DNA from 3 places in the Geodermatophilus sp. URMC 65 genome. Region 2 is predicted to be linked to each of the others. Evidence: predicted binding sites of a transcription regulator. Region 2 holds the regulator's gene; each other region holds the start of a gene.
The links. Region 2 encodes LexA, which represses DNA repair genes until DNA is damaged. Its sites were predicted from a motif close to TCGAACANNTGTTCGA; they were not measured.
Positions count from the first base shown of each region.

Region 1: the regulator LexA is predicted to act here: its motif matches at 5,100-5,115, upstream of dinB (DNA polymerase IV).
Region 3: the regulator LexA is predicted to act here: its motif matches at 4,802-4,817, upstream of ACWIX7_RS01180 (DUF222 domain-containing protein).

Region 1 is NZ_CP199954.1:299,847-306,770, reverse strand. It holds gene ACWIX7_RS01400 (alkaline phosphatase family protein) at 1-876, shown strand, start outside; gene ACWIX7_RS01395 (serine hydrolase domain-containing protein) at 979-2,220, shown strand; gene ACWIX7_RS01390 (sucrase ferredoxin) at 2,229-3,170, opposite strand; gene ACWIX7_RS01385 (cupin domain-containing protein) at 3,344-4,342, opposite strand; gene ACWIX7_RS01380 (BatC protein) at 4,651-4,917, opposite strand; gene dinB (DNA polymerase IV) at 5,173-6,342, shown strand; gene ACWIX7_RS01370 (DUF3040 domain-containing protein) at 6,575-6,924, shown strand, end outside.
Region 2 is NZ_CP199954.1:4,009,452-4,016,375, forward strand. It holds gene dapF (diaminopimelate epimerase) at 1-674, shown strand, start outside; gene ACWIX7_RS19425 (hypothetical protein) at 770-997, opposite strand; gene hflX (GTPase HflX) at 1,149-2,639, shown strand; gene ACWIX7_RS19435 (phosphatase PAP2 family protein) at 2,696-3,427, shown strand; gene ACWIX7_RS19440 (hypothetical protein) at 3,474-4,454, shown strand; gene lexA (transcriptional repressor LexA) at 4,573-5,364, opposite strand; gene ACWIX7_RS19450 (LysM peptidoglycan-binding domain-containing protein) at 5,662-6,333, shown strand; gene ACWIX7_RS19455 (hypothetical protein) at 6,458-6,924, shown strand, end outside.
Region 3 is NZ_CP199954.1:250,360-257,283, reverse strand. It holds gene hisD (histidinol dehydrogenase) at 1-1,276, shown strand, start outside; gene ACWIX7_RS01195 (histidinol-phosphate transaminase) at 1,273-2,406, shown strand; gene hisB (imidazoleglycerol-phosphate dehydratase HisB) at 2,480-3,076, shown strand; gene ACWIX7_RS01185 (hypothetical protein) at 3,082-3,258, shown strand; gene ACWIX7_RS01180 (DUF222 domain-containing protein) at 3,559-4,785, opposite strand; gene hisH (imidazole glycerol phosphate synthase subunit HisH) at 5,082-5,720, shown strand; gene ACWIX7_RS01170 (molybdopterin-dependent oxidoreductase) at 5,722-6,762, opposite strand; gene ACWIX7_RS01165 (SDR family NAD(P)-dependent oxidoreductase) at 6,777-6,924, opposite strand, start outside.

The sequences.
Region 1 (6,924 bases), 2.0 Mb from region 2:
CTCACCACCCTGGGCACCGGCCTGCCACCGGGCAGCCACGGCGTCCTCGGCTTCGTCACGGCGGTGCCGGGGGAGGAGCGCACGCTCAACCACGTCCAGTGGACCGACGACCCCGATCCCGCCGTCTGGATGACTCGGCGCAGCGTCTTCGAGCAGGCCGCCGACGCGGGGGTCGAGGTCAGCGCCGTGGCGCCCTACGCGTTCCGCGGATCGGGGCTGTCGAACGTCGCCTACCGCGGCGCCCGCTACACCGGCACCGTGGGCGCCGGCGACCTGGCCGCCGTCCTGCTGGAGTCGCTGGCCGCCGCGCCGCGCACCCTCGTCTACGGCTACACCGCCGAACTGGACCTCACCGGTCACGTCCGCGGCGTCGACTCGGCCAGCTGGCGCGCCCAGCTGGCCCTCGTCGACCGGCTCGTCGAGCAGGTCGTCGACGGCCTGCCGGACGACGCCGCGCTGCTGGTCACCGCCGACCACGGGATGCTCGACGTCCCGCCGGGCACCCGGCTCGACCTCGACGCCACCCCCGAGCTCACCGAGGGCGTGCGGCTGCTCGCCGGCGAGCCGCGGGCCCGGTACCTGCACGCCGTCCCCGGCGCCGAGGCCGACCTGCTGGCGCGGTGGCGGGAGGTCCTCGGGGACCGCGCCTGGGTCGCGGGCCGCGACGAGGCCATCGCCAGCGGCGTCTTCGGCCCGGTGGACGACGACCTGGCCGGGCGGATCGGCGACGTCGTGGCGCTCGCCCGCGGCACCTGGGCGCTGACCGCCACGGAACGGGAGCCCGGCCCGAGCCGGCTGATCGGCTACCACGGCTCACTCACCGCGACGGAGCTGGCCATCCCGATGCTCGCCGCGCGGGGCCGCGCCCTGGCCTGAGCGCAGCGCGCCGGCGGCCGTTGACGGCACGGGTGGGCCGGACGACAGTGCCCGGCGTCCCGCGGTCGGCGCTGGACGTCCCCTCGCAGGGCGGAGCCCCCGATGACCGCTCGACACGCACGCCCCCGCCCCACCCGAGCCGGACTGGTCCTCGCGGTCCTCGCGGTGCTGGTCGCGACGGCCGGTCTCGTGGCCCCCGCCGCCGCGGCGGGTCCGGTCGCCGCCACCCCCGACCTGGCAGCCGACCTGCGGGCGGACCTGGAGCAGTACCTCCAAGAGCGTGGCGCGGCGGAGCACGTCTCGGCCGCCGCGCTGAGCGTCAGCCTCCCGGACCAGCTGGAGACGGTGGACGTCAGCGCCGGGACGACGGAGTTCGGCGGGTCCGTGCCGGTGTCGCCCGAGACGCTCTGGCAGGTCGGCAGCAACACCAAGGCGTTCACGTCGGTGCTCCTGCTGCAGCTGGAGGCGGAGGGCCGCCTCTCGATCGACGACCCCGTCGGCCGGTGGCTGCCGCAGTACCCGCAGTGGGCCGACGTCCCCATCCGCCGACTGCTGGACATGACCAGCGGCATCCCGACCTACGACGACCAGTCGGCCTTCCTGACCGACTACGCCGCCGACCCGCTCCGGGACTTCTCCGCGGAGGAGCTGGTCGACTACGCGGTCGGGGCCCCGGCCACCTCTGGGTACAGCTACTCCAACACCAACTACGTCCTCGCCGAGATGATCGTCGAGGAGGTGACCGGGACCGGCTACGCCAACCAGCTCTCCGCCCGGCTCCTCGTACCGCTGGGCCTGCGGGACACGTACTACCGCTCGCACCTCTACCCCCCGGGGGTCGCCGACCGCATGCCGGCCGGCTACTACTTCCGGACCAGCGATCCCGAGTGGTCCCCGCTGGTCGGACGGGACGTCAGCCGGGACTCCCTGTCCTGGGCGCGCGGCGCCGGCGCGGTCGTGAGCACGCCGGCCGACATGACCCTGTGGACACGCCTGCTGTACGATGGGTGGCTGCTGCCGCCGCAACAGCAGGCCGAGCTGCTGAGCCTGGTCTCGACGGCGACGGGGGAGCCCATCGAGGGGACGACCGCCGACGACCCGAGGGGGTTCGGCCTGGGGGTCGCCCAGATGACCGACGACCTGGGCACCTTCTGGTTCTACGAGGGCGAGACGCTGGGCTTCCGCTTCCTCCACGCCTACTACCCTGAGTCCGGGCTCATCCTCGCCATGGGGCTGAACAGCCGACCCGACGACGACCGGATCGGGGCCCTGGCGACGGCGGTGTACGACACGCTGGTCGCCCACGGGCTGGTCGAGGCGGCCCCGGTCGGTGCCGCGGCCTGAGCCCGGGCTCAGACGCCGGAGAGCAGCCGCACGTGCCAGGTGCGGCCGTGCGCGGGGTGCAGCGCCCGGCAGGTGAGCGGCGCGGACTCCTCCGACGGCCGGCTCTCCACCTCGGTCACGACGTCACCGTCCGGGCCGGCGAGGGTGACCACCCACCGCTCGACCTCGGCCCCGGCCGGGGTCAGCCGGCGCACGTCGCTCGGCAACAGGTCGTCGACCCCGAGCAGCGACAGCTCCGCCCGGACGGTGTGCTGAGCCGCCTGCACCGGCGCGGGCAGCCCGGAGCGGCCGCGCAGCCAGGGCAGCGCGACCCGGCCACCGGCGTGCGCCTCGACCAGCTCGGTGCCGTCCCCCGGCACCTGGCCGTAGTAGAAGCCGTGCGGCAGCACGAGCACGTTGCTGGCGAACCGGCAGCCGCCGAGGTGGCTGCACTCCCAGACGTCGTCGGCGGGCATCGTCCGGGCCAGCGGCCGCCCGCGCAGCGCGCAGCAGGCGTCGTGCCCGCCGTGCGCGCAGACCAGGTAGAGCGGCCGGTCGGCCCGCTCGCCGACCGACCCGTCCCACGGCACGTCGACCAGCTCGGCGTCGCTGTCGCGCACTGACCACCACACGCCCTCGACGCCCGGCCGGCCGTCGACGTAGGCCCAGCGGCGCTGCGAGTCGGCGAGCCGGTCGCCGGGACGGCGGACCAGCAGCACCCGCACCCCCTCGACCCGCGCCCGGTGCGTCAACTGCGGCGCGACGGCGGGGTCGAACCGGGACTGGGTGAGCGCGTCGGCGCCCCACGGCCCCGGCTGCTCGACCAGCAGCCAGCGCTGCGCCGGCGAGGCGGTGCCGATGCTGGAGTCGCCGCGGACCAGCGCCTGCACCGAGCAGCGGTCGGGGTCGAGCCGTCCCGCGGGTAGTCCGGGCGCTGCCGCGACCTGGCAGAAGTCGGCCGGAGCGGTCACGGCGTCACCCCGCTGGCGCTTGGATGGGTCGTGACCGGCGGTGCTGTGCACATGTGTGACCTCGCGAGCTCGGTCACGGTCCCTCCTCGCTGGCGCTCGGATGGGTCGTGACCGGCGGTGCTGTGCTCCTGCGTGACCTCGCGAGCTCGGTCACGTGCCGGGGTCCGCCCGGCTCACGATCCGTTCCCGGGCGCGTGCTCACGCCCCCCATGGTGCTCCGTGGTCGCACCGGGCACGGTGGCGATGGACTCGGTCACCAACCGGCGGGCCAGGGTGAGCTGGTCGGGGGTGTCGAGCCCCGGCAGGTCGGCGACCTTCAGCTCGCCGGCGGCCAGCAGCTCGGCCACGGCCGGCCGGGTCTCGGCGGGCAGCTCGAGGGAGCGCCGTCCGGCGAGCAGCGTCACCCGGCCGCCGGCGGCCTCGCGCAGCCGGCAGCGCAGCCGGCGGCGCAGCCGCAGCACGGTGTCGGGGGAGAGGGCGGCGGCCGCGGTCGCCTGGGCCAGCGGCGCCACCGGCTCGGGGCGGACCTGCGACCAGGTGCGTGCCCGGAGCCGGTCGGCGACCTCGGCGGGATCGACGCGGTCGAGCCAGCCCTTCAGCGCGGTCACGACCGTCGCGACGTCGTCGGCCACCGCGGCCGGGTCGGCGAGGTCCACGCCCAGCGGCAGCGAGCGGCGCAGCTCGGGGTCGTCGGCGGCGAGCACGCGGACCAGGTCCAGCGCGCTCTCCGCGGCCGCCCAGCGGGTCACCGAGTGGATCCCGACGGTCAGGTGCGCGCTGATCGAGCCCAGCGCGGTCGCCGAGTGCAGGTAGCCGCGGGGCAGGTAGAGGGCGTCACCGGGGCGCAGCACCGCGTCGATCACCGGCTCGCGCTCGGCGGCGGCGGCCACCGCGGCGGCCCGGTCGTTCCACGGCTGGGTGCGCAGCGGGTCGGTCAGCACCGGTTCGTGGATGCGCCAGTGCTTCTCGCCGGCCACCTGCAGGACGAACACGTCGTGGACGTCGTAGTGCGGGGAGAACCCGCGCGAGGACGGCGGGGTGACGTAGGCGTTGACCTGCGTCGGGTGGCCGAGGTCAGCGGCCAGCTGGTCGGCGAACTCGATCAGCGGCGGCCAGAGCCGGTGCAGCCCCTGCAGGACGACGGTGCTGCCGTCGGCGAACAGCCGCAGCACCGCGTCGGAGGAGACCTGGTCGGCGACCTCGGCACCGGCGCCTCCTGAGGTCGTGAAGCGCTTGGCGTCGACGACCGCGCCGTCCTTGGCGATCCGCAGGAACGGGGTGCGCAGCCCGCGGCGGGACAGCAGCTCGTCGACCGCGGCGAGGTCGAGCAGGTCGTCGAAGGAGCCGCCGGTCTCCTCGGCGCGGGTCAGCAGCGGCCGGCGGGCCCAGTGCTCCTCGGCGAAGACCCGTGGGTCCAGAGCGGTGCACCGCCGCAGGGCCGGCCGGTCGTCCGGCCGGCCCTGCGCGGTGTGGTCCTCGGTCAGGCGGAACCGTCCGCGCCGCCGTCGGCCCCGCCGTCCGCGCCACCATCGGCACCGCCATCGGCACCGCCGTCCGCGCCGCCGTCCGCGCCGCCGTCGGCCCCGCCGTCCGAACCGCCACCGACGGCGCCGCCGTCGGCGGGGCCGTGGCCGGCGCCGCTGTCGGCACCGCCGTCCGCGCCGCCGTCGGAACCGCCACCCGCCGCGCCGCCGTCGGCCGGGCCGTGGCCCTCGGTGCTGGTCATGTCGTCGTCGTCGAGAGCCATGGGTCTCCCATCACGTGGGGTCCGGGTCGCCGGCCGGCGACCTCCGAGGGGTGCTGTACCTCTCGCATCCTGCTCTCACACACCCGCCCGGACCAGCGGTGACGGGCTGTCGGCAACGTCTGGGTCACGGCGCCGCGTCGAGGTGCCGCCGGGGGTCCGCGGGCGTTAGCGTCCTCCGCGAGTCGAACACGCGTTCGAGCAACGGGGAGGGGTCGGGTGTCGTCGGGGTCGTCGTCCCGTGCTGCTGGCTGCACCGTGCTGCACGTCGACATGGACGCGTTCTTCGCCAGCGTCGAGGTGCGCCGCCGGCCGGAGCTGGCCGGGACGCCGGTGATCGTCGGCGGGGCGGGCAACCGCGGGGTGGTCACCTCGGCGACCTACGAGGCGCGCCGCTACGGGGTGCACGCGGCGATGCCGACGTCCCGCGCACTGCGGCTGTGCCCGACGGCGACGGTGCTGCCGGGGGACATGGCGCTCTACACCGAGGTGTCCCGCTCGGTCATGGCGCTGTTCCGCTCGATCACCCCGCTGGTGGAGCCGCTGAGCCTGGACGAGGCCTTCCTCGACGTGTCCGGCGCCGGGCGGCGGCTGGGCGACGCCGCCGAGATCGGCGAGTACCTGCGCGCCCGCGTCTTCGACGAGCAGGGCATCACCTGCTCGGTCGGCGTGGCCGGCACCAAGTTCGTCGCCAAGCTCGCCTCCACCGCCGCCAAGCCCGACTGGCTGCTGGTCGTCCGGCCGGCCGAGGTCATGGGGTTCCTGCACCCGCTGCCGGTCGGGGCCCTGTGGGGGGTGGGCGCCAAGACCGAGGAGGTGCTGCTGCGGCTGGGGCTGCGCACCGTCGGCGACCTCGCGCACGTGCCGGTGCGCACGCTGCAGCGGGCGGTGGGCCCGGCGGCCGGCGCGCACCTGCACGAGCTGTCCTGGGGGCGCGACCCGCGCCGGGTGGTGCCCGACGAGCCGGAGCGGTCGACCGGGCACGAGGAGACCTTCGGCACGGACGTCGACGACCCCGCCGTCATCCACCGGGAGCTGCTGCGGCTGGCCGAGCGGACGGCGGGCCGGCTGCGCTCGGCCGGCTGGCTGGCCCGCACGGTGACGATCAAGGTCCGCTTCGCCGACTTCGCCACGATCACCCGCAGCCGCACCCTCGACGTCCCCACCGACGTCGGGCAGGAGCTCTACGACACCGCCCGTGCCCTCTTCGACGCCCTCGGCCTGGACCGGGCCCGCATCCGGCTGGTCGGTGTGCGCGCCGAGCGCCTGGTGCCGGCCGGGGAGACGCCGCGCCAGCTCGAGCTGGGCGCCCGGGAGCACGGCCGCCGGGAGGCCGAGCTGGCCGCCGACCGCGCCGCCCGCCGGTTCGGCGCCGGCGCGGTGCGCCCGGCGACGCTGCTGCACCGAGACGGACAGCGCACCCGGTGAGCCGGACGCGGCGCCGGGGGACACGCCCGACGAGGTCGCTCCCCACCGGGTGGCGGGAACTCCGGCGGCGCCCCGTTCGTCTCCCCGCAGACACCGCGGGCCACCCGCCGGGGTGATCACGGCGAGCCCGGCGCGGCCCGCCTTTCGCACCCCGCGCAGGGCTCGTATCCTCGGTGTCACCGACGGCGGGCACCGCCGTCGGGTCTTGGCTTTGGCCCACGTGGAGGTCGACGTGCCGCTCTCCGAGCACGAGCAGCGACTGCTGGAGCAGATCGAGCGCGCCCTCGTCGATGACGATCCGAAGTTCGCCTCGTCGGTCCGCTCCGGTGACCGTCGCGGCAAGGCCCGTCGCAAGCTGCAGCTGGGCGCCCTGCTGTTCGTGCTGGGCATGGCCGCGCTCATCGGCGGCGCGGTGATCCCGTCGGTGCCGCTGGGTGCCCTCGGCTTCTTGGTCGCCTTCGGCGGGCTCGCCCTCGCCGTCCTGAACTACCGCTCGGCCACCGGCGCCGTCGAGGCCGGCCCCGGCGCCCCGGCCGGCAGCACGGCCTCCGGCCGGGGCGGTCGCGGTCGCGCCGGCAAGGT
Region 2 (6,924 bases):
TGCTCGGCGAGGCGCTGGGGCAGTGCGAGTGGTTCATGGACCACCGCAACGCCGACGGCTCCACCGCCGAGATGTGCGGCAACGGCGTCCGGCTGTTCCTGCACGTGCTCGTCACCGAGGGCCTGGTCGGGCGGGGCGCCTGCGCCGACGGCATCTGGGTCGGCACCCGCGGCGGCCCGCGCCGGGTGGGGGCCGCGGCCGACGGCGGCTACTGGGTGGACATGGGGCCGGCCCGGCCGTTCGGCGCCGGCACCGCCGAGCTCGGGAGCACGACGTTCCCCGGCCGCGCGGTCTCGATGGGCAACCCGCACCTGGCCTGCCTCACCGACGTCGACGTCGACACCCTCGACCTCACGACGGCGCCGACGGTCGACGCCCAGCTGTTCCCCGACGGCGTGAACGTCGAGTTCGTCAACGTCGTCGAGGCCGGCCGGCACGTGCGGCTGCGGGTGTCCGAGCGCGGGGTGGGGGAGACCCGCTCGTGCGGTACGGGCGCCTGCGCCGCGGCCTGGACGGCCCTGGAGGCCGCCGGCGCGGCGACCGGCACGGTGACCGTCGACGTCCCCGGCGGCCGGCTCGGCGTGACCGTCGACGAGCGGACGACGGTGCTGTCCGGTCCCGCGGTCGTGGTGGCGGCCGGCGAGCTCACGCCGGAGTGGCTCCGGGCCAGGTGACTCCCGGGAACGGCCACCGGTGACGTGCTGGAACGGCCCTCCTGCAGGGTCCCGCCGCGAGCCTGCGAGTGGTGGGGTGCAGGAGGGCCCTCTTTCTACCGGGTGTTCTCGGTCTCCTCCGGGGACTCCGGCACCATCGACTGGCCGGCGATGCCGGGGCTGCCCTCCGGCTCACCGCGGCCGCTGTCCTGGTCCGGTCCGCCGGTCGTGCTGCCCAGGCCGCCGGACAGCGGGTTGCGCGGCGGGTTGAGGCCCTTGGGGTCCCGGCCCGGGTCGTCGAGCTCCTCGTCCGCGCCGGCCGCGCTGCTTCCCGTCTCGCTCATCTCTGGCCTCCTCGGAGTGTCGGTCGTCGTCCGGCCCTACCCGGTCGCGACCCGGCCACGCGTGCCGGGATGGTCCGCCGCGCCCGCGGTGTTGGAAGAGTCGATGACAACTCAGATGCCCCAGGTGCTGGGGTCTGCGACGCTGGAGACGATGACGACAGCACAGAACCGCGCCGTGCTCGCCGAGGCCGAGGAGCGGGCCCTGCGGGCCGCGCCGGCACGCACCGAGGAGCCGCCCCGTCCCGACGGGGGACGAGACGAGCCGGAGGACACGACCGGCTCCTACGCGCTCGAGGCGCGCGGTGCGCTGCGCCGCGTCGCCGGCCTGTCCACCGAGCTCGCCGACGTCACCGAGGTCGAGTACCGCCAGCTGCGCCTCGAGCGCGTCGTGCTGGTCGGGGTCTGGACCGAGGGCACCCAGGCCGACGCCGACCGCTCGCTGGCCGAGCTGGCCGCGCTGGCCGAGACCGCGGGCTCGCAGGTCCTGGAGGCGGTGAGCCAGCGGCGCGACAAGCCCGACGCCGGCACCTACGTCGGGTCCGGCAAGGCCGCCGAGATCCGCGACATCGTCGCGGCCGCCGGCGCCGACACCGTGATCTGCGACGGCGAGCTGACCCCGGGCCAGCTCAACGCGCTGGAGAGGATCCTCAAGGTCAAGGTCGTCGACCGGACCGCGCTGATCCTCGACATCTTCGCCCAGCACGCCTCCAGCCGGGAGGGCAAGGCGCAGGTCGAGCTGGCGCAGATGCAGTACATGCTGCCGCGGCTGCGCGGCTGGGGTGAGTCGCTGTCCCGGCAGGCCGGTGGTCGTGTCGCCGGCGGTGGCGGCATCGGCACCCGCGGCCCCGGTGAGACCAAGATCGAGACCGACCGGCGGCGGATCCGCGCGCGGGTGAGCAAGCTGCGCCGGGAGATCGCCGGCATGGCGACCGCACGGGCGACCCAGCGCTCGTCGCGCGGGCGCAACGCCGTCCCGAGCGTGGCGATCGCCGGGTACACCAACGCCGGCAAGTCCAGCCTGCTCAACCGGCTGACCGGCGCCGGCGTGCTGGTCGAGAACGCGCTGTTCGCGACCCTGGACCCGACGGTGCGCCGCGCGCAGTCCCCGGACGGCCGCGAGTACACGCTCACCGACACCGTCGGCTTCGTGCGGCACCTGCCGCACCAGCTGGTCGACGCGTTCCGGTCGACGCTGGAGGAGGTGGCCGCCGCCGACCTGCTGCTGCACGTCGTCGACGGCTCCGATCCCGACCCGCTGGGGCAGATCGAGGCGGTGCGCGTGGTCCTGGGCGAGATCGAGGCCGCGTCGGTCCCGGAGCTCATCGTCGTCAACAAGGTGGACGCGATGAGCGAGGAGGACGTCCTCACCCTGCGCCGGGCCCTGCCGGGTGCGGTGTGGGTGTCGGCCCGCACGGGCGCCGGCCTCGAGCGGCTGCGCGAGGTCGTGGCCGCCCGGCTGCCGCACCCCGACGTCGAGGTCGACGTGCTGGTGCCCTACGACCGCGGCGACCTGGTGGCCCGGGTGCACCGGGACGGCGAGGTGCTGAAGGAGACCCACGAGGCCGGGGGCACGCGGCTCAGCGCCCGGGTCGACGGCGGCCTGGCCGCCGCCCTCGAGGGGTTCGCGGCGCCGGTCGCCTGACCCGCCCCCCGGCGAGCGAGGTCACGGTCAGGTCACGGCCCGGTACCGTGACCGGCGTGACCAGCGGCGCGGTGCGGCGGCGTCCGGGGACCTCCCCGCCGGACGCCTCGGACGCTGAGGTCCCGGCCGGCCGCCCGTCGCGGTGGCTCCTGGGAGCCGCCCTGGTGGTCGCCGTCGTGGTCACCGTCGACCTGCTCGGCCGCGGCGTGCTCGAGCGGATGGACCTGCGGGTCTCGGAGGTGGTCAGCGCTTGGGACCTGAAGGACTCGGCCGCCTACTGGCCGGTGTGGGCGGTGACGCAGCTCGGCGGGCGCGGCTTCATCCTGATCGTCCTGGCCGGGTTGGTCGGCTACCTCGGGTGGCGGTTCCGCACCGTCCTCCCGCTGGTGCGGGTGCTGCTGGCGCTGGTGCTGCTCACCGTCGTCGTCTACTCGTTCAAGTACGGAACGGGCCGGACGGCCCCGGCCTACCCCGGGTCGTTCTTCCACCGGGACGGCGCCTCCTACCCCTCCGGGCACGTCGCCAACGCCGTGCTCATGTGGGGGGTCGCCCGCTGGCAGGTGGTGCAGTACCGACTCGCGGCGTGGGTGCAGCGGACCGCCCGGGTGCTCAGCATCGCCGGCCCGGTGGCCACCGGTGTGGCCATGGTGTCCCTCGACTTCCACTGGGTCACCGACGCCGTGGTCGGAGCGGCCGTCGGCATCCTGCTGTTGGGCGTGGTTCACCTGCTCGACGCGGTCCTGGTGTCACGCTGGGTCGGTGCCCGAGCTGGCCGGTCGTCCGCGTAGCGGAGCCAGGGGGCGGCGTCTGGCGGCCGGGACCGGCCTCGCGCTGATGCTCGGCCTCGGGCCCGCCCTGCCCGCGTCCGCCGCACCGGTCGACCAGCCCGCACCCGCGACGCGCTGCCAGCTCACCGACCCCCGGCTGCCGGAGGTCTCCGGGCTGGTCGAGGTGGGCGACCGGATGCTGGTGCACAACGACGGCGGCGACTCCCTCGACGTCTACGTGCTGGACGGGACCTGCGCGGTGGTCACCGTGCGCTCCGCGGCGGTGGACCCCTTCGACCCCGAGGACATGGCGCCGGCGGTCGACGGGACCGTCTGGCTCGCCGACACCGGCGACAACACCGGCACCCGGACGACGGTCGCGCTGCTGGCCCTGCACGCCGACGGCAGCAGCTCGGTCTACCGGCTGGCGTACCCCGACGGCCCGCGGGACGTCGAGGCGCTGCTGCTCGCCCCCGACGGGACGCCGTACCTGGTGACCAAGGAGGTGCTGGGCGCCAGCGAGGTGTACCGGCCGGTCTCGGCGCTCGTGGAGGACGGCACGGTCGGCCTCACCGAGGTCGGCCGGGTGGAGTTCGTGCTCACCGGGACGCCGGGCGGCCCGGTCGGCCGCGCCGGTCAGCTGATGGTCACCGGCGGTGCGGTCTCGCCCGACGAGCGCTGGATCGCGCTGCGCACCTACACCGACGCCTACGTCTGGCCGCTGACCGGCTCGGACGTGGCCGGTGCGTTGGCGGGGGAGCCCCGCCGGGTCGCCCTGCCCGAGGCGCCCCAGGGCGAGGCGATCAGCTTCACCGGGGACTCCGCGGCGCTCGTCGTCGCCGGGGAGGGGCTGGTCAGCGACGTCACCGTGGTGCCGTTGCCGGCCGAGGCGGCACCCTCGTCGTCAGCGGCGGCCGCGGACGGCATGGTCTCCGGCCTGCTGTCCGGCGACGACGGACCGCCCCCGGTCGCGGCGGCGGTCGCTGCCGCCGTCGTGGCCGGCGTGCTCGTCTGGCTCGGGGGCAAGCTGGTGCGCCGGCGCGACTGAGGTCTCGGCCCTCGTTCCACATTACGGTGCTCCGGCCGGGGCCTGCGTACGGCGCGGCCGACAGGCCGGCGGTGCACCCGGCCGCCGGCGCGGCCGTGACCGCGCCGGCGGGACCGGCTCAGACCCGGCGGAGCACCGTGACGACGCGGCCGAGCACGGTGGCGTCGTCCCCCGGGATGGGCTCGTACGCGGGGTTGTGCGGCAGCAGCCACACGTGCCCGTCGCGCCGCTTGTAGGTCTTCACCGTCGCCTCGCCGTCGATCATGGCGGCGACGATCTCGCCGTTCTCCGCGGTCGGCTGCTGGCGCACGACGACCCAGTCGCCGTCGCAGATGGCCGCCTCGACCATCGAGTCACCGGTGACCTTGAGCATGAACAGCGTGCCCTCGCCGACCAGCTCGCGGGGGAGCGGGAAGACGTCCTCGACCGCCTGCTCGGCCAGCACGGGGCCACCGGCGGCGATCCGGCCGACGAGCGGGACGTAGGTGGGGGCAGGGGTCTCCTCGGCGCCGGCGGGGGCCACCACCGCGGGCGCGGGCGCGCCGGGGGTGTCGCCGGGGAGGCGGACGTCGAGCGCGCGCGGGCGGTTGGGGTCGCGGCGCAGCCAGCCCTTCTTCTGCAGCACGCTGAGCTGGTGGGCCACCGAGGAGGCCGAGGACAGCCCCACCGCCTCGCCGATCTCGCGCACCGAGGGCGGGTAGCCGCGCCGCTCGATCGAGTCGCGGATCACCTCGAGGACCCGCCGCTGCCGCTGGGTGAGCCCGTCGCCGCTCTCGCCCCGGTCGGGGAAGGTGCGCACCGACGCCGTCCCGGCGCCCTCCGGTGCGGCGGTCCGGCTCCCGGACGCGCGCCGCGACGAGCCGCCTCCGCCCCGGACACCGCCGCCCGACGTCCCGCTCGTGCCCGCCACGTCTCCTCCTCGCCGGCCGTGTCGCCACGGCCCTGTCGTCCTGCGCCCGCCCGGGAGCCGGACCGGGCCGGCTCCACTGCGTGGGGCCGCCGCCGGCCCCGACCCGCCGGCGCCCTCGCGGCGACGGCGGACGGGTGCTGCTCCGGACGGTAGCGCCTCGGAGCCGGGACTTCAAACGTGTGTTCGAAGCCGACGTGCGGTGTCGGGTCGACCTCGTCGGCGGGATGCGGTAGACATCGCACAGGCGTTCGATCGAACGTGCGTTCGAGCGAGCGGGGCGTCGGAGGAGGAGTGGTCATGACGAGCGTGCGGCAGGCTGTGCTGGAGTTCGACGCGACGGTCCAGGTCCCGTGGCGTCCGTTGCTCGGGTCGGTGGACGACGGGCGTGCGGCCGAGTCCGGGCGCCCCGCCCGGACGGCGGCTGCGTCCGGGCACGCCCCGCGGACGCCTGCTGCGTCGGGTCCGACCGGGACCGGTCCCCGTGTCGCCGGCCACCTGCGGCCGGTGCCCGACCGCCCGGTGGGCCCGGAGCCGCGCACCGCGGACCCGGCTCCCTCGGCCCGGGGCGCCGGCCGGGCCCCCGGTCGCCGGGAGCCGGCGTCCTCGGCTGGCCGGCCGACCGCGTCGCGCGCGGTGCCGTCCCGAGCGGTGCGCGGGGGGTGCGCCACCCCGGAGGGGGCTGCCGTCCCACGGCTGCGCCTGACCTGCAGAGGGCGCCGGCTGGTGCTCGCCCTGGCCTTCGTCGGCGCCGTCGCGCTCGGCTCGCTCGTCGGGGGTGCGGGCGACGGTGGACTGCAGCTGGCCGGCGAGCGGAGCGTGGTGGTGGAGCCCGGCGACACGGTGTGGTCGATCGCCGGGGAGGCGGCCGGTGCCGACCAGGACGTGCGCACGGTGGTCGACGCCATCGAGGAGCTCAACGGCCTCGAGGGTTCGGCCCTCGTCCCCGGCCAGGTCCTCGAGCTGCCCTGAGTCGCGCGGTCGCCCGCGGCAGGGGGGCGGTCGAGGAGCGACAAGAGGTGGCGGCCAGGTTCGTCAACCCGTCGTGCCGAGTCGCTGGCACTCTGTGGCTGACAGCCCGTTTACGGTCAGCTCCGTGTCAGCGATCTCAGACAACCGGGCCGCCGTCTTCACGCAGCAGTCGCAGCGCTGCGAGGTGTTCGTCGAGGGCGCTTGGTGGCCGGGTTCGCTGCTGGGGTGGCGGCACGACGGTCAGGGCGCGTGCCAGGTGTGGGTGCGGGTGACCGTGGCCGGCGCCGACCGGGAGACCTGGATCGACCTGCCCGAGGTGCGCCTGCCGGAGAGCCGGCCGGTGCTGGTGCCGGACAGCGGGCTCGACCCCTTCTCGGGTCTCGGCGAGGAGCTGCTGCCCGGCGCCGCGGCCGCCCCGCTGCTGTCGCTGAGCGAGGCCGCCGCCCGTGAGCAGCGGGTGGCGGGCGTCCTCCCCGTGTCGGCTCCGGCCACCGGTCGCCGTCGCCGCCGCCACGGCGGCGACGTGACCGCCGAGCAGCCCGCCGTCCCCGCGGGCGCGGCCGCCGGCCGGCACCGGGTCGGACGTCACCG
Region 3 (6,924 bases), 2.0 Mb from region 2:
CGCCCTGCCGGGGGTGCGTGAGCTCGCCGGCCTGCTGCCCCGCGCCGCCACCGACATCGACTCGGTGCTGGCCACGGTCCGGCCGCTGTGCGAGGACGTGCGGGTGCGCGGCGCCCAGGCCGTCCGCGAGATCACCGCCCGGCTCGACGGCGTCGACCTCGAGGACTTCGCCGTCCCGCGGGAGGCGATCGACGCCGCGCTCGCCGGCATCGACCCGGCCGTCCGGGCCGCCCTCGAGGAGGCCATCGCCCGCGTCCGGACGGTGCACGCCGACCAGCGCCGTACCGACGTGACCACGGACGTCGTCCCCGGCGGCACGGTCACCGAGCGCTGGGTGCCGGTGCGCCGCGTCGGCCTCTACGTGCCCGGCGGGCTGGCGCCGCTGCTGTCCAGCGTCGTGATGAACGTCGTCCCCGCGCAGATCGCCGGCGTGGAGTCGATCGCGGTCGCCTCCCCGCCGCAGCGCGACCACGGCGGCCTGCCCGACCCCGGCGTGCTGGCCGCGTGCGCGCTGCTGGGCGTCACCGAGGTCTACGCCGTCGGCGGGGCGCAGGCGATCGCCGTCTTCGGCTACGGCGCCGGCTCCTGCGAGCCGGTCGACATGGTCACCGGGCCCGGCAACGTCTACGTGACGGCGGCCAAGCGGCTGCTGCGCGGGCTCATCGGCATCGACTCCGAGGCCGGCCCGACCGAGGTGGCGATCCTCGCCGACGACACAGCCGACCCGGTGCACGTCGCGGCCGACCTGATCAGCCAGGCGGAGCACGACCCGCTGGCCGGCGCGGTGCTGGTCACCGACAGCGAGGCGCTCGCCGAGGCCGTCCTCGACCTGGTGCCCGGGCAGGTCGCCTCGACCAAGCACTCCGACCGGATCACCACCGCGCTGCAGGGCAGCCAGTCCGGCATCGTGCTGGTGGACGACGTCGACGCCGGTGTGCGCGTGGTCGACGCCTACGCCGCCGAGCACCTGGAGATCCAGACCCGGGACGCGCGCGAGGTGGCGATGCGGGTGCGCAACGCCGGGGCGGTGTTCATCGGCGCCTGGTCGCCGGTCTCGCTGGGCGACTACATCGCCGGCTCCAACCACGTGCTGCCCACCGGCGGGTGCGCGCGGCACTCCAGCGGCCTGTCGGTGCAGTCGTTCCTGCGCGGCATCCACGTGGTCGAGTACGACGAGCGGGCCCTCACCGACGTCGCCGGACACATCGACGCCCTGGCCGGCGCCGAGGACCTGCCCGCGCACGCCGCCGCCGTGCGGGCCCGGCAGCGCTCGTGAGCGACCTCGACGAGCTCCCGCTGCGGCCGGAGCTGCGTGGCCGCACGCCCTACGGCGCCCCGCAGCTGCAGGTCAAGCACCGGCTCAACACCAACGAGAACCCGCACCCGCTGCCGCCGGAGCTGCTGGCCGACCTGGGCGAGGCGCTGGGGCACGCGGCGCTGGAGCTCAACCGCTACCCCGACCGCGACGCGCTCGAGTTGCGCCGTGACCTGGCCGCCTACCTGAGCCGCACCAGCGGGGAGACGGTCGAGCCGGCCCAGGTCTGGGCGGCCAACGGCTCCAACGAGGTGCTGCAGCAGGTGCTGCAGGCCTTCGGTGGGGCAGGGCGGACGGCGCTGGGCTTCACGCCGTCCTACTCGATGCACCCGATAATCGCGGCCGGCACCGGCACCGCCTGGGTCGACGGGCACCGCCGGGAGGACTTCAGCATCGACGCCGCGCAGGCCGCCGCGCAGGTGCGCGAGGTCCGCCCCGACGTCGTCTTCGTGACCAGCCCGAACAACCCGACCGGCACCGCGGTCGCGCTCGAGACGATCGCGGCGATCTACGACGCCACGTCCTACGGCCACGGGCGGGCCGGCGTGGTCGTGGTCGACGAGGCCTACACCGAGTTCGCCCGCACCGGCACCCGGTCGGCGCTCACCCTGCTCCCCGGCCGGCCGAGGCTCCTGGTGAGCCGCACGATGAGCAAGGCGTTCGGCATGGCGGGCCTGCGCCTGGGTTACCTGGCCGCCGACCCCGCCGTCGTCGACGCGCTGCAGCTGGTCCGGCTGCCCTACCACCTGTCGTCGCTGACCCAGGCGGCCGCGCGGACCGCGCTGGCGCACACCGACGCGCTGCTGGCGACCGTCGACGCGGTCCGGGCCGAGCGGGACCGGATCGTCGCCGCGCTGCCGGGCCTGGGGCTGACGAGCGTCCCGAGCGACGCCAACTTCGTCCTCTTCGGGCAGTTCGCCGACGCGCCCGCCGTGTGGCGCGCGCTGCTGGAGCACGACGTCCTCGTGCGCGACGTCGGCCTGCCCGGCTGGCTGCGGGTGACGGCCGGGACCACCGAGGAGACCGACGCCTTCCTCACCGCGCTGGGTGAGGTGGTCGCCGAACAGCACCTGGGAGACTCGTCTCCGTGAGCGAGCTTGCGAGCTCACGCGTGGACACCGCGAGCCGGCGAACGCCGCCGACGAGCGCCAGCGAGGAGGAGAAGTGAGCCGCACCGCACGCGTCGAGCGCGAGACCAGCGAGACCAAGCTCGTCGTCGAGCTGGACCTCGACGGCACCGGCACCAGCTCGATCAGCACCGGGGTCGGGTTCTACGACCACATGCTGACCTCGCTGTCCAAGCACAGCGGCATCGACCTCACGGTGCGGGCCGACGGCGACCTGCACATCGACGCCCACCACACCGTGGAGGACGTCGCCATCGCCCTCGGTCAGGCGTTCGCGGAGGCCTTGGGGGACAAGAAGGGCATCACCCGCTACGGCGACGCCACGATCCCGATGGACGAGGTGCTCGCCCAGGCGGCCGTCGACCTCTCCGGCCGGCCGTACTTCGTGCACTCCGAGCCGGACAACATGACGCCGATGATCGGGCCGGACTACCCGACGTCGCTCACCAAGCACGTGCTCGAGTCCTTCGCCTTCAACGCGCGGATCAGCCTGCACGTGCGGGTGCTGTACGCCGGCCGCGACGCCCACCACATCGTCGAGGGCCAGTTCAAGGCGCTGGCTCGGGCGCTGCGGGCCGCGGTCGCCATCGACCCGCGGGTCCACGACGTCCCCTCCACCAAGGGCGCTCTGTAGCAGGGATGACCTTCGCGGTCCTGCTGATCGTCCTCGGCGGCTTCCTGCTCGGCGGTGCGTGGAGCATCTGGAAGGCCGACCACGACACCAAGGGGCGCACCGGCCCGCAGGTCGCCTTCGCCGTCGTGCTGTTGGTGGCCGCGGTGCTCGCCACGGCATCGGGCGTCCTCCGGCTGGTGTGAGCGCCGGCGGGCGGCTCCTCGACGTCGTCCTGGCCGACCCGACCGTGGTCGAGGTCCTCGAGCGGGCTGCGGCGCTGGCCGTGGGGACTGACGAAGGACCCTCGCCCCATCCCTCACATGCTCGGGCCCCGCGTGTACGCGCCGTACGGCTACGACGACCTGTTTGCGCTCGTCGTGCGTCCTCACCCACGGATCCCCGCGCCGATGACGATCCGTGCACACGAGCGGCCGGCAGTCGACCGATTGCCCGGAGGTGGCGTCGGTCGGCCACCGGCTGCGGCGGGTGGCGTCGGCCGGGTGTCAGGCGGCGGTGGCCAGCGGTGGTCCGGTGTGCTGGGGCCCGATCAGATCTCGGTGCCGTCGGGCCGCCAGGTGCGCCACCGGCCACTCGGTTGTCGTTCGACCCGGAAGCCGTGGTGCACACAAGGTGAGAGTGCCGCTCGCACAGCAGCGCGGCGTTGTCCAGATCGGTGGCGCCGCCGTGGATCCAGGCCAGCAGGTGGTGCACGTCGCACCACCACGTCGGCGCGCTACACCCGGCGAACACGCAGCCGCCGTCGCGGACCTCCGCGGCGCGCCGGACGTGCGGCGGGAACAGCCGCACGGTGCGGCCGTGGTCCAGCGGCACCCCGTCGGGGCCCATGACGATGCGGGTGACCTGTCCGTCGCAGGCCAGCCAGCGGGCGCGGGCGGCGGAGATCTGGGCGCCGAAGCCCATGTCGGCGGTCCCGCGGCCGACCGCGGGTCGGCCAGGTCTTCCAGGTCGATCTTGACGATGACCTGAGGCTTGTGCCCGCGCAGGATGGGCAGGCCGCCGGCGGTCAGGGCGTTGTCGCACAGCTGCACCAGCGCGTCGGCCTGCTGCTGGGCCCGGGTGCGCTCGTCGGCGGCGCCGCGGCCGGCCTGCACCAGCGACTCCAGCGCGGTCTGCAGCTTCTCCCCGCCCACGGCATCCAGGTCGAACCGGCCGGAGACCGACCCGTCGGCGTGCGTGGCGAGCACCAGCCGGCGGCCCTCGGTCGGATCGGGCTCCGGGCCGTGGGCATCCAGCCGGTCCAGGTAGTGGTGCACCGCCTTGGCCACGTCGGCACACGGAGCCGCCCTGGCCACGCCATTGAGCACGGTGTCCACCGCGCCCAGGTCCACGCCGTGCTCGGCGGCCAAGGCCAGGGCCTTCGGCTCGGCCACCTGCCCGATCAGCCCGGCCCGCTCACCGGTCACGTCACCCGCCGCGAACGCTTCCGCCATGACCGGCAGGTGCGCCAGGGCGCGGGCGGCGCGGACCACCCGCGCCGCCTCGGCGGTCGACAGGTGCCCGTGCCCGCGCAGCCAGGAGGCCATGGACTTCAGCCCGTCGACCTCCGCGGCCCCGGACACCTCGCACTCCCGCACGGTGCGCGCCACCTCGGCGGCCAGCCGGTTCTGCGCCACCAGCAGCGGACCCAACCGGTCCAGCAGGGCCGGGCCGCACAACGGCGCGAGGTCCTCCGCGCCCAGGGCGTCGAGTGCGGCGAGCAGCTCGTCCACGACACCTCCCACCGACTCGATCAGGTGTTCGAAGTCCAACCGAGCGCCAGCCCTCGATCAACGTGAAACCGCAGCTAGGAGCGTGTCCACAGATTCGCGACAGGCCTTGACGCTGGCTTCGACGTCGGCTCACGCGGGCGGCCCCTCATGTGAGCAGGACGACCAGACCGGTCGCGACGAGCGTGACGACGGCGAGGGCGAGCAGCATGCGGAGGGCCCGCGCCTGTGCGACGTCCGCCACCCCACCTGCGGGAATCCCGTCGGGCGCGGCACCGCTCCTACGTACCGTGGCATCCGTGAAGAAGGTCGTCGTCCTCGACTACGGCTCGGGCAACCTCCGCTCGGCCGAACGCGCGCTGACCCGGGTCGGTGCCGACGTCACGGTGACCGCGGACCCGCACGCGGCGCTGGAGGCCGACGGCCTCGTCGTCCCCGGGGTCGGCGCCTTCGCGGCGTGCATGGCGGGCCTCAAGGCCGTCGACGGGCCCCGGGTGATCGGCCGCCGCCTGGCCGGCGGGCGGCCGGTGCTGGGTGTGTGCGTGGGCATGCAGGTGCTCTTCGAGCGGGGGGTCGAGCACGGTCAGGACGCCGAGGGCTGCGGCGAGTGGCCCGGGGTGGTCGAGCAGTTGCAGGCGCCGGTGCTGCCGCACATGGGCTGGAACACCGTGCAGGCACCGGAGAAGACGGTGCTCTTCGACGGGCTCGAGGACCAGCGCTTCTACTTCGTGCACTCCTACGGCGTGCGCAACTTCCCGCTGGGCTCCGAGGGGGTGCCGTCCCCGCTGGCCGCTCCGCTGGTCACCTGGGCCGAGCACGGCGACCGGTTCGTCGCCGGGGTGGAGAACGGCGCGCTGTCGGCCACCCAGTTCCACCCGGAGAAGTCCGGGGACGCCGGCGCCCAGCTGCTCACCAACTGGCTGCAGACCCTGAGCTGACTCACTGCAGCGGGAACGGCGACTGCAGCCACCACGGCGCGTCGACGACCTCGACCCGCGCCACCCACTTCACCCACCAGAAGCCCCGCCGTCCCGGGGCCACCAGCCGTACCGGGGCGCCGTGTCCCGGCGACAGCGGCCGGCCTGCGGCGTGGGTGGCCAGCAGGAGCCCGCCCGCCTCGGACAGCGGCAGCCGGCGCCGGAACCCGGTGACCGAGACGACGTCGACGCTGCCGCCGTCCGGCAGCTCCCGGTCCAGGGAGGCGAGCAGCCGGTCCAGCCGCACGCCGCGCCAGTCCTGGACGCCGAACCAGCCGCCGGTGCAGTCGAGCGCCGCACGGACGACGTCCCCCCGGTCGAGGTCGGCGACCGGCACCCGCACCCGCCGACCCGGAGCGGCCAGCACGAGCACGGCAGCGGGGGAGCCCGGCACCGCGTCGGAGATCCACTGGGTGACCGGCATGGCCGCCGGCTCGTCGGTGCCGCGCTCGAACGAGCCCGTGGCCCGGCGCTGGGCGCCCGGTGCGCCGGTCAGTCGCAGCAGTCCCTCGCCGGCGCCCCACAAGGCCACGGCGCCGGCGCCCAGCGCACCGGCTCGCAGCAGGCCGCGCCGGCCGAGGTCGGTGGCCCGCGGCCGCTGCCGTCGTCCCCAGGCGTGGACGACGACCAGCGCGCCGGTGCCCACGCCCGCGGCCACGTGGACGTGCAGCACCGGGATCCCGGCCGACCAGGACCACGGCCCGGTCACCCCCACGGCGTGCAGGACCCCGGTGAGCAGCGTCAGGAGGGTCGCCACCCCGAGCGAGACGCCACCGCTGCCGGTGGGGCGGCGCTGCCACGCCCGCCGCACCACGACGGCCTTCCAGGGGACGAGCAGCAGCAGGCCGAGTCCGGCCGCCCCGTGCGCCGCGACGACCAGCCGCGCCGGCACCGGCGACCCGACGGCGAAGGCGAGCACGCCGGTGCCCCCGGCCAGCAGGAGCAGCGCGAGCAGGCCCACGTTGGTGCGCCGGCCGGCACGGCGGGGCAGCGTCAGGGCCACACGCCGAGTGTGCGTCAGCTGCGCAGGTAGGAGGCCCCGTTGACGTCGATGATCGTCCCGGTGCTGAACCGCGCCCCCGGCGACGCCAGCCACAGCACCGCCGAGGCGACCTCCTCCGGGCGGGCCACCCGGCCGTAGGGGGACTGCGCGCGGACGGCGTCC